4 regions of the Polaromonas sp. LjRoot131 genome follow, and region 4 is predicted to be linked to each of the others. Evidence: predicted binding sites of a transcription regulator. Region 4 holds the regulator's gene; each other region holds the start of a gene.
The links. The regulator LexA, encoded in region 4, represses DNA repair genes until DNA is damaged. The targets are predictions, from matches to a motif close to ACTGTATNNNNATACAGT.
Positions count from the first base shown of each region.

Region 1 (3,321 bases), 810 kb from region 4:
GCTTGCGGCCGTAGTCGACGTGCTGGTTGAGCCACAGTTCCAGCGTCGGGCGCACAAAGCTGGACACCAGCCGCACGGCGTCGCGGGAATTGAGGCGCTCCTTGATCTGGCCCTGGAACTGCGGGTCCAGCACCTTGGCGCTCAGCACGTAGCTGGCGCGGGCGAAAACGTCTTCGGGCAGCAGCTTGACGCCCTTGGGCAGCAGCGAATGCAGGTCGATAAAACTCTTGACGGCGTTGAAGAGGCCGTCGCGCAGGCCGCTTTCGTGGGTGCCGCCGGCGCTGGTGGGAATCAGGTTGACGTAGCTCTCGCGCACCGGCTGGCCGTCCTCGGTGAAGGCCACACACCACTGCGCGCCCTCGCCTTCGGCAAAGCTGTCGTGCTGGGAATCGGCAAAACCTTCGCCTTCGAACATCGGGATGACGGGGTCGCCGTTCAGCGTCTGCATCAGGTAGTCGCGCAGGCCGCCTTTATAGGACCAGGTCTGGGTGTCCTTGGTTTTCTCGTTGGTCAGCGTGACGGTAACGCCGGGCATGAGCACGGCCTTGCTGCGCAGCAGGTGCGTGAGTTCGGCCATGGGCAGCGCGGCCGACTCGAAGTATTTGGCGTCGGGCCAGGCGCGTACGGTGGTGCCGGTCTTGCGGTCGCCTTCGCCGTTTTTGCGCAGGTGCAGCTTTTCAATGACGTCGCCGCCCGAAAACACCAGCCGGGCCACCATGCCTTCGCGGTAGGACGTGACTTCCAGGCGTTTGGACAGCGCGTTGGTCACGCTGACGCCGACGCCGTGCAGGCCGCCCGAGAAGCTGTAGGCGCCGCCCTTGCCCTTGTCGAACTTGCCGCCGGCGTGCAGCCGGGTGTAGACGATCTCGATGACCGGCACCTGTTCTTCCGGGTGCAGGCCGAAGGGGATGCCGCGGCCGTCGTCGTCGACGCTGACCGAGCCGTCGGTGTGCAGCGTGACCTTGATCTTCTTGCCGTGGCCGGCCAGGGCCTCGTCGGCGGAGTTGTCCAGCACTTCCTGGATGACGTGCAGGGGGTTGTCGGTGCGGGTGTACATGCCCGGGCGCTGCTTGACGGGCTCCAGGCCCTTGAGCACGCGGATCGAGCCTTCGGAATATTCGGTGGGTAGTTTGTCGGCCATGGCAGATGAAAGAATTGCCGCAATTGTAGTCCGGGCCGGGAAAGTCACTGTACAAACATACAGCCCACCCGATTCGGGCGCGGGAACGAAGGGCGGTCGCGGCAGCGTTTCGCCATTTTCGTTACAGTCGGCGGATAGCTTTCCTGCCGCCCCGGGCCCTTCCTTTTTCGCCGCTCACGGCGACCGTCCATGACCACCGACACCAAAAAACTCTCCATGCTGCAGGTGCTGATCTGCGGCGCCACCATCGTCACGCTGTCCATGGGTATACGCCACGGTTTCGGGCTGTGGCTGCAGCCCATCACCCAGGCCCAGGGCTGGACGCGCGAGACCTTTGCCTTCGCGCTGGCGGTGCAGAACCTGTCCTGGGGCGTGTTCGGCATCTTCGCCGGCATGGCGGCCGACCGCTTCGGCGCTTTCCGCGTGATCGTGGGCGGCGCCCTGCTGTACGGGCTGGGCCTGGTGGGCATGGCGCTGTCGCCCACGGGCTTTCTGTTCACCATGACGGCCGGGGTGCTGATAGGCGCGGCGCAGGCCGGCACCACCTATGCCGTCATCTACGGCGTGATAGGCCGCAACATCCCGGCGGAAAAGCGCTCCTGGGCCATGGGCGTGGCCGCGGCGGCGGGCTCCTTCGGCCAGTTCCTGATGGTGCCGGTCGAAGGCCTGCTGATCAGCGGCCTGGGCTGGAAAGAGGCCTTGCTGGTCCTCAGCGGCGCCGTGCTGCTGATCGCGCCGCTGGCGCTGGGCCTGCGCGAAGGCGGCTTTGCCGGCGGGCAGCCGGCCAAACGCGAGCAGACCATAGGCCAGGCGCTGCGCGAAGCCTTCAAGTACCCGAGCTTCCAGCTGCTGATGGCGGGCTACTTCGTCTGCGGCTTCCAGGTGGTGTTCATCGGCGTGCACATGCCGAGCTACCTCAAGGACAAGGGCCTGTCGCCCGAGGTGGCCAGCTACGCGCTGGCGCTGATCGGGCTGTGCAATGTCTTCGGCACCTACATCGCCGGTTCGCTGGGCCAGAAAATCGCCAAGCGGAAAATCCTGGCGACGATTTACCTCTCCCGCGCGGTGGTGATCGCCGTGTTCCTGGCGGCGCCGCTGAGCCCGCTGAGCGTCTACATCTTCGCCAGCCTGATGGGCCTGCTGTGGCTGTCGACCATCCCGCCGACCAACGCCGTGGTGGCGCAGATCTTCGGCATCCAGCACCTGTCGATGCTGGGCGGCTTTATATTCTTCAGCCACCAGATCGGCTCCTTCCTGGGCGTCTGGCTGGGCGGCTATTTATATGACCGCACCGGCAGCTACGACATCGTCTGGTACATCGCCATCGCGCTCGGTGTGTTTGCCGCTCTGGTGAACCTGCCGGTGCGCGAAGCGCCGATTGCACGCGCCGGCGTGCCGCAAGGGGCCTGAGATGGCCAAAAAAGCCGGCCTGTGGGCGCTCGCGGTCATCGCGTCGCTGGGGGTGTTTGCCCTCTACACACGGCCGGAATTTCTTCTCACACTCGCCAATCAGATCTGGGCTTGTTTTTAGAACCTGCCCGGCGGTTTTTCGAGTGACGGGGGAATGCCCCCATAAGGCGGGGGAGCAAACACCATGAAAACCATCATCATCACCGGCGCCTCCGACGGCATAGGCGCCGAAATGGCGCGGCAGCTGGCCAAAACACATGGCGGCGGCGTCGCGCTGGTGCTGGCGGCGCGCAATGAAACACTGCTGGGCGAGGTCGCCGGCCAATGCGCCGCGCACGGCGCGCAGACCCTGGTCGTGAAGACCGACGTGTCCATCGAGGCCCAATGCCGCCACCTGGTGGATGCCGCCATCGGGCGCTTCGGGCACATCGATGCCCTGGTCAACAACGCCGGCATGTCGGCGCAGGCCCTGTTCGAGGACGTCAAGGCCCAGGACCTGGGCTGGTATGAGCAGCTGATGCGCATCAACCTCTGGGGCAGCGTCTGGTGCACCCACGCCGCCCTGCCCCACCTGAAGCTGCGCCACGGCAGCATCGTGGCAGTTTCCAGCCTGGCCGGGCTGATCGGCGTGCCGGGCCGCACGGCCTACAGCGCCACCAAATTCGCCATGGTGGGATTTTTTGAGGCGCTGCGCGCCGAAATGAAGAGCGCCGGGGTCAGCGTCACCACCGCCTACCCGGGCGTAGTCGCCACCCATATCCGCCACCGCG
Region 1 covers NZ_CAXUPF020000001.1:2,026,602-2,029,922, forward strand. Annotated here, with positions in the region: gene ACSQ27_RS09525 (DNA topoisomerase IV subunit B) at 1-1,141, opposite strand, end outside; gene ACSQ27_RS09530 (MFS transporter) at 1,331-2,551, shown strand; gene ACSQ27_RS09535 (SDR family oxidoreductase) at 2,736-3,321, shown strand, end outside.
Region 1: a site for LexA is predicted at 1,188-1,205, ahead of ACSQ27_RS09525 (DNA topoisomerase IV subunit B). Genes of this name have one in related genera too.

Region 2 (3,321 bases), 730 kb from region 4:
GCAGATGTAAGAACAGTCCATGCCATCGGCCAGTGCCCGGCCGGCGCCAATCAACTGGCCGCCCTCATACACAAAACACTTGAACAGGCTGTTGGAGAAAACGACTTTGAGGTCGGCCGGTTTCTTCTCGCCCAGCGGCGCGATCCGGTACAAATTCGACAACGCGTCCCAATCCACATCGTCCGATGAATGTTTCCAGTCGAATGCCACGCTGAACTCCTTGTAGAACACGGCTTGCACTATACGTTCAGAACAGGTTTCCCTGCCCCGCGGCACCCGGCGGCCTGAAGCGGCTCAAATCGAGCTCGACGCGCTCGCGGTTAAAGCCCAGGCGATTGCAGGCCTTCTCAAAGCGCTGCTTGATCAGGTCGGACCACAGGCCGTAGCCTTTCATGCGCGAGGCGAAATCGCTGTCGTAGTCCTTGCCGCCGCGCATCTCCTGGATGCGCGCCATGATGCGCGCCGCGCGCTGCGGGTAGTGCAGCTCCAGCCACTCCTTGAAGATGGGTGCCACTTCCCAGGGCAGCCGAATCACGGTGTAAAACGCCGATCGCGCGCCGGCCTCCCAGGCGGCCTCCAGCACCTGCTCCATATCCTCGTTCACAAAGGGGATCTGCGGTGCCACGCTCACGCCCACAGGCACGCCGTGCTCGGCCATGGCCCGTATGGTGCGCAGGCGGCGGTGCGGCGCCGCGGCGCGCGGCTCCAGCTTGCGCGCGAGTTCACCGTCCAGCGTGGTGATGGTGACGTAAACCGCCGCCAATTTGTCAGCCGCCAGCGTGGCGATCAGGTCCAGGTCGCGCTCCACGCCGCTGGACTTGGTGATCAAGGAAAAGGGATGATGGGTGTCCCGCATCACCTCGATCACGCCACGCGTCAGCCGCAGTTCGCGTTCGGCGGGCTGGTAGCAATCGGTGGCGGAGCCTATATTGAGCAGCTGCGGCACATAGCTGCGCTTGGCCAGGTCGGCGCGCAACACCTCGGCGATGTTGCGCTTGGCGATGATCCTGGTTTCAAAGTCCAGGCCCGGCGAAAGATTGAGGTAGCTGTGTGTGGGCCGCGCATAGCAATAAACGCAGCCATGCTCGCAGCCCCGGTAGGGATTGATGCTGTAGTCAAAAAAGATGTCCGGCGAATCGTTGCGCACGATGGCGCTGCGCGCATCCTCCATCGTCACCGTGGTCTCCAGCCGCGGCGCCTCGCCGGCCGCGCTTTCTTCCAGCGTGCCCCAGCCATCGTCCCAGGCCGCACGCACGTCTTTCTCAAAGCGGTGCGGCATGCGCGTGGCGGTGCCGCGGCCCTTGATGGCATGGAGGGGGATGATGGCGTCGGACATGCTGTTCCATTGAAATTGGGCATCGAATATATACTGTATTTTTATACAGTATATTCAAGCAAAACCCTTTTTGCAAACCCCCTCAAGCGGAGCCCGCAATAATGGATTCAACGCCGAGACAAGGGGAGACATTCCATGGCACACATACTCGCAAAACTCACAGGCGCCCCGCTGGGCACCGTCAAGCAGGAGCTGGAGCACGATGCCGCCGGGCACGCCGAACAAGGCATGTACCTCGAACACCTGTGGCAGAACGCGGACAAGCCGGACGAGGTGCTGTTTCTTTTCCAGGTCAAGGATCTGGCCCATTGCAAGCAGCGCATGCGCGAGGTGCACGCGAAGGCTAGAGCCGAAAATCCCGATGTACCCCTGCCCGAGATGACTTTTCTCGACGGCTTCTAGACTGCCATCGCTTTAATCCTCAAACTCCATGCCCGATACCATCCAGCGCCCCGAAAACGTTTACGCCCGCTACCATGCCCACCTCTATTTCGGCCCCGACACCGTCGAGCAGGCGCGCGCGCTGGCCACGCGGGCCGGTGAGTTGTTCCATGTCGGCGTGGGCCGCGTGCATGAGCGCGAAGTCGGGCCGCACCCGCGCTGGAGCTGCCAGCTGTCGTTTGACAGCGCGGAGTTCGAACGCATCATTCCCTGGCTGGAGAGCGAGCGCAAAGGCCTGGATGTGTTTGTGCACGGCGTGACAGGCGACGACCTGGCGGACCACACCACACACGCCTCCTGGCTGGGGGAGCCGGCGGAGCTGAAGCTGGAGATGTTCAGGCGCTGATGAGTTTGCGCGCCGGCTGCGTCAGCGGCTGAACAAGCGTCGAAAGCGTCCCGGCACGAAAAGCGCGGGCGCGGATTCCACCCACCGATACAGCGCCTGCCCCGCGAGCAGCGACAGCGCAAAGGCCAGCAGCATACCCAGCGCATTCATAGCCGGCTGCGTAGGCCAGAAGTGGCTGACCACGGCATTGACCAGCAGGCAGACCGGGAAGTGGATCAGGAACACCGAGTACGAGATACGGCCCAAATGCTGGAGCGGGCGTTGCTGCAGCCCGCGCAGCAGCCAGTGGCCTTGCGCAAGGCCTGCCAGCCACACCAGGCCGAAGGCACTCGCCAAAGCCACCACAAGCCGGCCTCTGAAATCCAGCGCCAGGGCCAGCGCGCCCAGCACCGCCATGGCGGCGAGCCAGAATCCGCGTTGCGCACCTGCTGCGCGCGAGGCCCAGAAGGCCAGCATGCCCAGTGCATAGGCGCCGAAAAAATACAGGGCGCTGATGTCAAACAACGGGTCCCGGTTGAACACCCCCAAGGAGAGCAGCGCGATCAGCAGGACCGTCATGGCACCCGCCGATACCGCCATGCTGCCACGCATCGGCCGCGCGGCGGCAAACACCAGCACCGTCATCGCATAGAGCTGGAAGTCCATGGCCACATACCAGACACCGGCCGACAGCGCCTCCTGGCCCAGCACATCCTGCAGCAGCAGGCCATGCGCCAGCAGCTGGAACAGCGTGGGCGCCGCGGGCACCGAGGGATGGTCGAACCAGGGCCTGACCAGTGCGGCCACCAGCACGCTGACGGCGAGCGCGGCCAGATAGGGTTTGACGAGCCGCGCATAACGACGAAGCATCAAGGTGCCCGGCGCCTCGAACACAGCCGTGCCCTGCGGCGCCAGCGAAGCAGCGGCCAGGAAACCAGCCGCGACCAGGAAGAACTGCACCGCCATGCGGCCGTAGCCGTAAAGCCAGTCCATGAGGCCGGGGGCGGACGAATACACCACGTCCGACATGGGCCCGTAAAACGCCAGGTGGTGCCAGACGATCAGCACGCAGGCCAGGCCTTTGAGGGCGTCAAGGCCCTGGAGGCGCTGGGGCGTGCTCATGGCTTCTTGCGGGTGTGTGTCAGGCGCAGACGCGCTGGCGCGCGGCGATGTATTCGCGCTTGAGTTGTTCGACAAAGGCGGCGGCGCTTTGCACCTT
Region 2 covers NZ_CAXUPF020000001.1:1,951,422-1,954,742, forward strand. Annotated here, with positions in the region: gene ACSQ27_RS09220 (GNAT family N-acetyltransferase) at 1-210, opposite strand, end outside; gene ACSQ27_RS09225 (PA0069 family radical SAM protein) at 248-1,336, opposite strand; gene ACSQ27_RS09230 (hypothetical protein) at 1,472-1,738, shown strand; gene ACSQ27_RS09235 (DOPA 4,5-dioxygenase family protein) at 1,767-2,123, shown strand; gene ACSQ27_RS09240 (acyltransferase family protein) at 2,145-3,224, opposite strand; gene ACSQ27_RS09245 (NAD(P)H-dependent flavin oxidoreductase) at 3,244-3,321, opposite strand, start outside.
Region 2: a site for LexA is predicted at 1,369-1,386, ahead of ACSQ27_RS09225 (PA0069 family radical SAM protein). Genes of this name have one in related genera too.

Region 3 (3,321 bases), 350 kb from region 4:
GATAAGGCGCGCCACGTGGCGCAGGTCTTGCGCGGGCTGGGCCGTGCGGATTTCGAGCTCACCGGTGGGCGGCACGTCGCGGCGCTTGTCCAGGTGCCAGGTGATTTTGAGGGCGCAGAGCCCGCTCTGGCGGCCCAGCAGCCAGGCATGCAGGTGCACCAGCAGCCGATCCACGCCGGCCATCAGCGCGGGGGCATGGGTGACCAGCGCATTGAGCTCGAGCTTTTCCTCGAAGTGCTCGGGCAGTACCAGCCACTCATAGTCGTCGGGCGCGCTGCCGCGGGCGCGGTCCAGCGCCTGCAACAGCTCGGCGCCGAAGCGCCGGGCCACGCCGTCGCGCGGCAGGCGCAGCAGGTCGTCCCAGGTGCGGCAGCCTACGCGCTCGAGCACACCCAGGTGCGGGCGGACGGCCGTCAAGGTGTGCATGGGCAAGTCGGCGACGCGCTTTTTCACGCCGGCGGCGCGGCCTTGTTCCTGCTCCCTCTGTTGCCGCAAGCGGCCCAGCGCGATCAGCGAGGTCGCGCCCTGCGCCCTTGCCACTTCGGCCTGCAGCCCGTTCTCGTCAAAAAAAGCGGCCAGGCGCTGCGCCAGCAGTTGCATCAACCGCGCCAGCCCGCCGAAGAGGCGCAGGCTGCCCGTCACGTCCATCAGCACCGCCTCGTCGACCAGCGCCACGCGCGGCGTCAGGCCCAGCGCCAGGCTGGCCACCGTGCGCTGCACCGCGGCGGCATCCAGCACCGGCCGGCCCTCGGCGCCCGACTCAGTGATGGTCGAGATGTGCAATGCGATCCAGCAGCGCATGGATGGGACTCCGGGGTGAACTGAGGGGAAGCGACACCAGCGAAGGCAGCAGCAGGGGAATACCGGCCTCTTCGCGCTGGCGCCGCGCCCTTTCGCGGCTGGCCGCCAGCAGCGCGGCCAGCCGGGCCGGCCGGGTGTCCAGCAGCAGCGGCGCAGCCAGCGGCGGGCCGCGGCGCTTGAGTACATGCACCAGCAGGTTGCCGGCTTCGTTCACGGTGCCTTCGGCCAGCAGGCGCAGCGGGGCGGGCGACGACTCCTGCTGCGCCCGCGGCGGGCGAAAAACAAACAACAGCTTGTTGTGTGAATGCGCGGCTATCTGCAGGCGGCGCAGGTGCGCGCTGCGCGCATCGGGCAGCCAGGCCAGCACGCAGTGCACGTCGGCGCATTGCAGGGCTTCGCGCGTGGCCCAGAGCAGTGAGGGCGCATCGCCGGGCTTGCCGTACACGCTGAGCAATCGCTGCATGTTGAGCCGGCGCGCACCCAGCGCGGGGCCAAAGGGCAGCCAGGGCGCGCCCACCAGCACGGTGAGTCCGCCGGGCGCCTCTGCCTGCAGGGCCGCCAGCGCCGGCGCCACCAGGCCCCATTCATGCACGCCCGCCTGGGGCTGCAGCAACTCGATCAAGGCCCCCTGCGGCCAGCCGCCCCCGGGCAGCACCTGGTCAAGCCCTGCATAGCCGGTGCCGACGGTCTGCAGGCTCGCACTGCCCAGCTCGCCAGCGCGCCAGACCTGGGACAGGCTGCCCAGGTCCGGCGAAGCACGGTCTGCAGGAATCGGGGAAAGCATGGGGCAGGCTCAAATCAGGTAAGACCAATGACTGTATTTATATACAGTATAGAAGGTGATCGGCCCCCGTGCCAGCAAAACCCCACATCCGCCGGGATAACCCACCTTGGCCCTATCCTGATTTCCCGGAAGAAGCCGCGTAATCCCCCGTAATGGCTTGTGCAGCGTCGCAGCAGTAAATTTGTCTTCCCCGGTTTGTCGGCTCACTCGGGGGGTTTCAGGAGCGCTGATGAACCAGGCACCAACGGCAAGCCTGGCCCTACCAAAACACAAGGACGAACCATGGAAGCCCGTGCATATTTCGATGCAAATTTTTGGGAAAAAGTGAAGAACTTCGCCCTGCGCGCCGGGCGCAACGTCATTGAGAAGGCCCTGTGGCTCTATTACGCCGCGCAGCGGCCGGATACGCCGGCATGGGCCCGGACCGTGATCTACAGCGCACTGGTCTACTTCATCTCACCGGTCGATGCCATTCCCGACATCACGCCGGTTGTCGGCTACGTCGATGACCTGGGGGTACTGGCCGCCGCGTTCGGGATGGTGGGCCTGCACATCGATGACACGGTCCGGGAAGAAACCCAAAAGAAGCTGGCCGAGTGGTTCGGGTAAGCGCCAGATATCCCCTCTTTCGTGAACGTCTGGCTAGCGCCGGCGAACCACAAACGCATGTCCGGAACCGGCGAGCCCTGAATGCCCGCCAGGCCTACTCTTGGAATACCGGTACTTGCTACCTCACATTCCAGGAAAATTTTGATGAACAGATTGCACAGCAAACGCGCGCTGGTGACAGGCGGCACCTCGGGTATAGGCCTTGAAACGGCCAAACAGTTTCTGGCCGAAGGCGCGCGTGTCATGGTGACCGGCTCCAGCGACGAATCATTGGCTGAGGCACGCCGGCAACTAGGCGGCGATGCCCTCTTCTCGCAAACCGACGCGGGCGACCTTCAGGCGCAGGCCAAACTGGCGCAGCAGGTGCGCGATGCGTTCGGGCTGCTCGACGTGGCCTTCATCAATGCGGGCATAGGGGTTTTCATGCCGCTTGAAGCCTGGGACGAGGCGGCGTTTGACCGTTCCATGGCCGTCAATTTCAAAGGGCCCTTCTTTTTGCTGCAGGCTTTGCTGGGCACTTTCGCGAACCCGGCTTCGGTCATCTTCAACGGCTCGGTGAATGCACACCTGGGCATGCCAGCCTCCAGCGTCTATTCGGCAACCAAGGCCGGCTTGATCTCACTGGCCAAAACGCTGTCCGGGGAACTGGCTACCAGGGGCATACGGCTTAACACCGTCAGCCCGGGCACGGTGACAACGCCCATCTACGGCAAGCTGGGCATGCCGGCCGACGCGCTGCAGCAAATGAAGGATGGCTTGACGGCCGTGATCCCGCTGCACCGCTTCGGCTCGCCCGTGGAAATCGCCAAGGCCGTGGTGTTCCTGGCCTCGGATGAATCAACTTATGCCGTCGGCAGTGAGTTCATCCTGGACGGTGGCCTGACCATCGCGTGATCCAGGTGATTCCGGTGGGTCTAGCGCCTGCGCGCGAGGCGGGCGATCAACAGCAGGCCCACCAATGCAATCACCACAAAGCAGACAAAGGACCAGTTGGCAATCGAGCCGCCCAGAAAGGTCCAGTCGATCTTGGTGCAATCGCCGCTGCCCTTGAAGATCATGGGAATAGCGCGCTTGAGCGGAAAGGTTTCGATCATTCCGTAAAAATCGCGGCCGCAAGAGGCGATTTC
Region 3 covers NZ_CAXUPF020000001.1:1,570,851-1,574,171, forward strand. Annotated here, with positions in the region: gene ACSQ27_RS07315 (Y-family DNA polymerase) at 1-801, opposite strand, end outside; gene imuA (translesion DNA synthesis-associated protein ImuA) at 761-1,585, opposite strand; gene ACSQ27_RS07325 (YkvA family protein) at 1,868-2,194, shown strand; gene ACSQ27_RS07330 (SDR family oxidoreductase) at 2,339-3,088, shown strand; gene ACSQ27_RS07335 (disulfide bond formation protein B) at 3,109-3,321, opposite strand, start outside.
Region 3: a site for LexA is predicted at 1,616-1,633, ahead of imuA (translesion DNA synthesis-associated protein ImuA). Genes of this name have one in related genera too.

Region 4 (3,321 bases):
TCCAGGCACAGGTCGCGCACCAGCGCCATGCAGGCGTCTATGCCTTCGGGCTCGCCGGGGTGGATGCCGTTGTTGTTGAAAAAGACGGCGCGCCCCGCTCGCCGGATCTGCTCGCGGTCAAACACGCCGTCGGCGCTCACGATCCCCGCGTGCAGGGGCACGCCGGCGTCGGAAACGCCAATCTGCGAGAACTGCAGGATGCCGGGACAACGCAGCGCCAGCGCTTCGTAAAACCGGATGCAGGCATCCCAGGTCGTGGTCTGGTTCTGGTTGCCGAGTTCGTACGGGGTTTGCATGGAAGGTCCGCGAAGGTCAAAAAAAGGAATGGGTTGAAACCCGGCGCGCCTGCGATGCCGGGCTCGGGAATCAGGCCAGCAGTTGCAGGATCAGCTGGACCCTGGCCTTGACCGGGCTCAGGCCGTCTGAATCCGGAATTGCGTCAGCCGGGGTCGGCAGCACCCGCCCGGCGGTGCAGCGGCTGGCGCGAACCACCTTGATGCCCGCGGCTTGCGCCTTGAGCAAGGCAGCCTCCAGTTCGTGGTGCAGGCTGCCGTTGCCGGTACCGGCCACCACCAAGCCCTGCACGCCCTGTGCCTGCAGGGCTTGCACGATGGCGCCGCCGGCGCCGGCATGGTTCATGAGGACTTCGACACGGGGCACGGCGGTGCTGGCCAGGCTGGCGATGGTTCCAGCGGCGGCCTGCACGCGGCCCGCCTGGGCTTGCGGCCAGCTGCGCAGCTGCCTCAGCCGCCCCTCCTCCACATAGCCGATGGGTCCGGCATCGCCCGAAGTGAAAGGGTCAAGCCGGTAGGTATGTGCCTTCTGGACGTCCGCCGCACCGTGGACCACGCCGGCGCACACCGCCACCACGCCCTGTGCTCCCGCATGGCGCGCCACCGCCACCGCATCCAGCAGGTTTTGCGGCCCATCAGGAGCCAGCGCCGTAGCCGGGCGCATCGCGCAGGTCAGCACCACGGGTTTGGCCGGCGCCAACAGCGCTTGCAGGAAAAAAGCGGTTTCTTCCAGCGTATCGGTGCCATGGGTGATGACGATGCCCTGGACGTCGGGCTGCGCGAGGTAATGACTGACGCGCGCGGCGAGCTTGGCCCACACCGCAAAACTCATGTCCTTGCTGTCGACCTGTGCCACCTGCTCCGTCAGCACCGTGCCGGCCTGCGCAAGGGTGGGGATCGCGGCCAGAAGCTCTTCGACGCCCACCTGAGCGGCGGTGTAGCCGATGTTGTCCGAAACGTTAGCGGCCCGCCCGGCAATCGTGCCGCCGGTGCCCAGAATCACAATATTTTGAGGATGCATGGAAAGTGATCTTGCAATCTTTTAAAAACTGGATGAAAATACAGGTACTGGATATTAAAACAGGTCGACGGCAGGCAAACAGTTTGCAGCCCTCAGTTCTGCCTTTATCTGAAGAACCATAGGAGTCCCGCCATGAGCATCCTCGCCGATTTCCCGCATTTTCCCTCCGAAGGTCCCAAGCTCACGGCGCGTCAGCAACAAATCCTGGAACTCATCCAGAGCGCCATCGCCCGTACCGGCGCACCGCCCACCCGTGCCGAAATCGCGAACGAACTGGGTTTCAAGTCCGCCAACGCCGCCGAAGAACATCTGCAGGCGCTGGCCCGCAAAGGCGTCATTGAGCTCGTCAGCGGCACTTCTCGCGGCATACGCCTGCGCGGCGACACCCTGCGTTCCATCAACGAATCGCGTACCAAACAGTTTTCCCTGCCGTTGCAAAGCCTGGCCCAGCTCGCCCTACCTTTGGTAGGGCGGGTTGCTGCTGGCAGCCCGATTCTCGCGCAGGAACATATCGAGCAAACCTATTATTTTGAAAGCAGCCTGTTTCAGCGCCAGCCCGATTACCTGCTCAAGGTTCGCGGCATGAGCATGCGCGACGTGGGCATCATGGACGGCGACCTGCTGGCCGTCAAACAGGCCAAGGAAGCCAAGAACGGCCAGATCGTCGTAGCCCGCCTGGGCGATGAAGTCACCGTCAAACGCTTTCGCCGCAACAAGAACCTGATCGAGCTTTTGCCCGAAAACCCCGACTTCAACATCATTGTGGTCGAGCCCGGTGAGCCGTTTGAACTCGAAGGCCTGGCCGTCGGTTTGATACGCAACACCATGCTGATGTAAGCCTTCCGATCCGGCCATGCACCAGGTGGCGGGCGTTTGGCTGTTATAGCCAACACCCTGGTGCGGCGGCCCTGCCGGCCTGTTGCCGGTCCGAAATCCTGCCTGTGTAAACCTCTCTCATACAGGAGTTCATCATGGGAATCGTCAGTTTTTCACATTCACCCCTTCTGTCCCTCCTGCTGGCTCCCGTGCACGCGCTGGCAGCGTGGTTTGTGCCAGCCCAAACCAGGTCCGACCGGTTTTCCGCGCCCGCACGCGCCCAGCGTGCAACCGGCCAGTTGGTCCTGCCTTTTTCCTCGGGTGCCGCTGCTGCACCGCGCGAATCCACCCAAGCCTGCAAGGCACGGCCCCAGGCCCCCACTCCCAGCCGCCTTCGCATCGTGCGCGAATTCGATGCCAATGTCAGCCCGGCTTGCGCCGGCCGCATGGTCATCTCCGGCCGTATGGCCGACGTCTGCGCGGAGCTTGAACGCATGGCCCAGCGCGAGGCCGCCTTGCAATAAAAAAGGCCCTGCCCGCCTTCGGCGGCTCTGAGGGGGGCGATTTCCCGGCTGCACGAAGGTCCATGAACCCGCACGGTGCGCAGCGGCAAGACTGAAATGCCGCGGCAAGTTTCCTTGCGATACAAAATGCGCGCATTCGGGTAGCCCTTCCCGCAAGGAAGAAAAATCTTGCAGGCACAATATCGGCATGAATATTGTGATCCTCGACGACTACCAGGATGCAGTGCGAAAACTGAACTGCGCTGCCAAATTGGAGGCCTACCCCGCCAAGGTCTACACCAACACCGTCAAAGGCATAGGCCAGCTGTCCGTCCGGCTCAAGGATGCCGACGTGATCGTCCTCATCCGCGAACGGACCCAGCTCAACCGGCAGGTCATTGAAAAACTTCCCAAGCTCAAACTGATCGTGCAGACCGGCCGTGTCGGAAGCCATGTCGACGTCGCCGCCTGCACCGAGCGCGGTATCGCGGTCGCCGAAGGCACCGGCTCGCCCACGGCACCGGCCGAGCTGGCCTGGGCACTGGTCATGGCCGCCATGCGCCGCATTCCCCACTACGTGGCCCACCTCAAGCACGGCGCCTGGCAGCAGGCCGGCCTCAAGTCGGCCTCCATGCCGCCGAATTTCGGCATAGGTTCCGTCCTCAAAGGCAAGACCCTGGGCATCTGG
Region 4 covers NZ_CAXUPF020000001.1:1,217,371-1,220,691, reverse strand. Annotated here, with positions in the region: gene ACSQ27_RS05625 (M14 family zinc carboxypeptidase) at 1-296, opposite strand, end outside; gene ACSQ27_RS05620 (asparaginase) at 367-1,314, opposite strand; gene lexA (transcriptional repressor LexA) at 1,447-2,151, shown strand; gene ACSQ27_RS05610 (hypothetical protein) at 2,286-2,654, shown strand; gene ACSQ27_RS05605 (D-2-hydroxyacid dehydrogenase family protein) at 2,842-3,321, shown strand, end outside.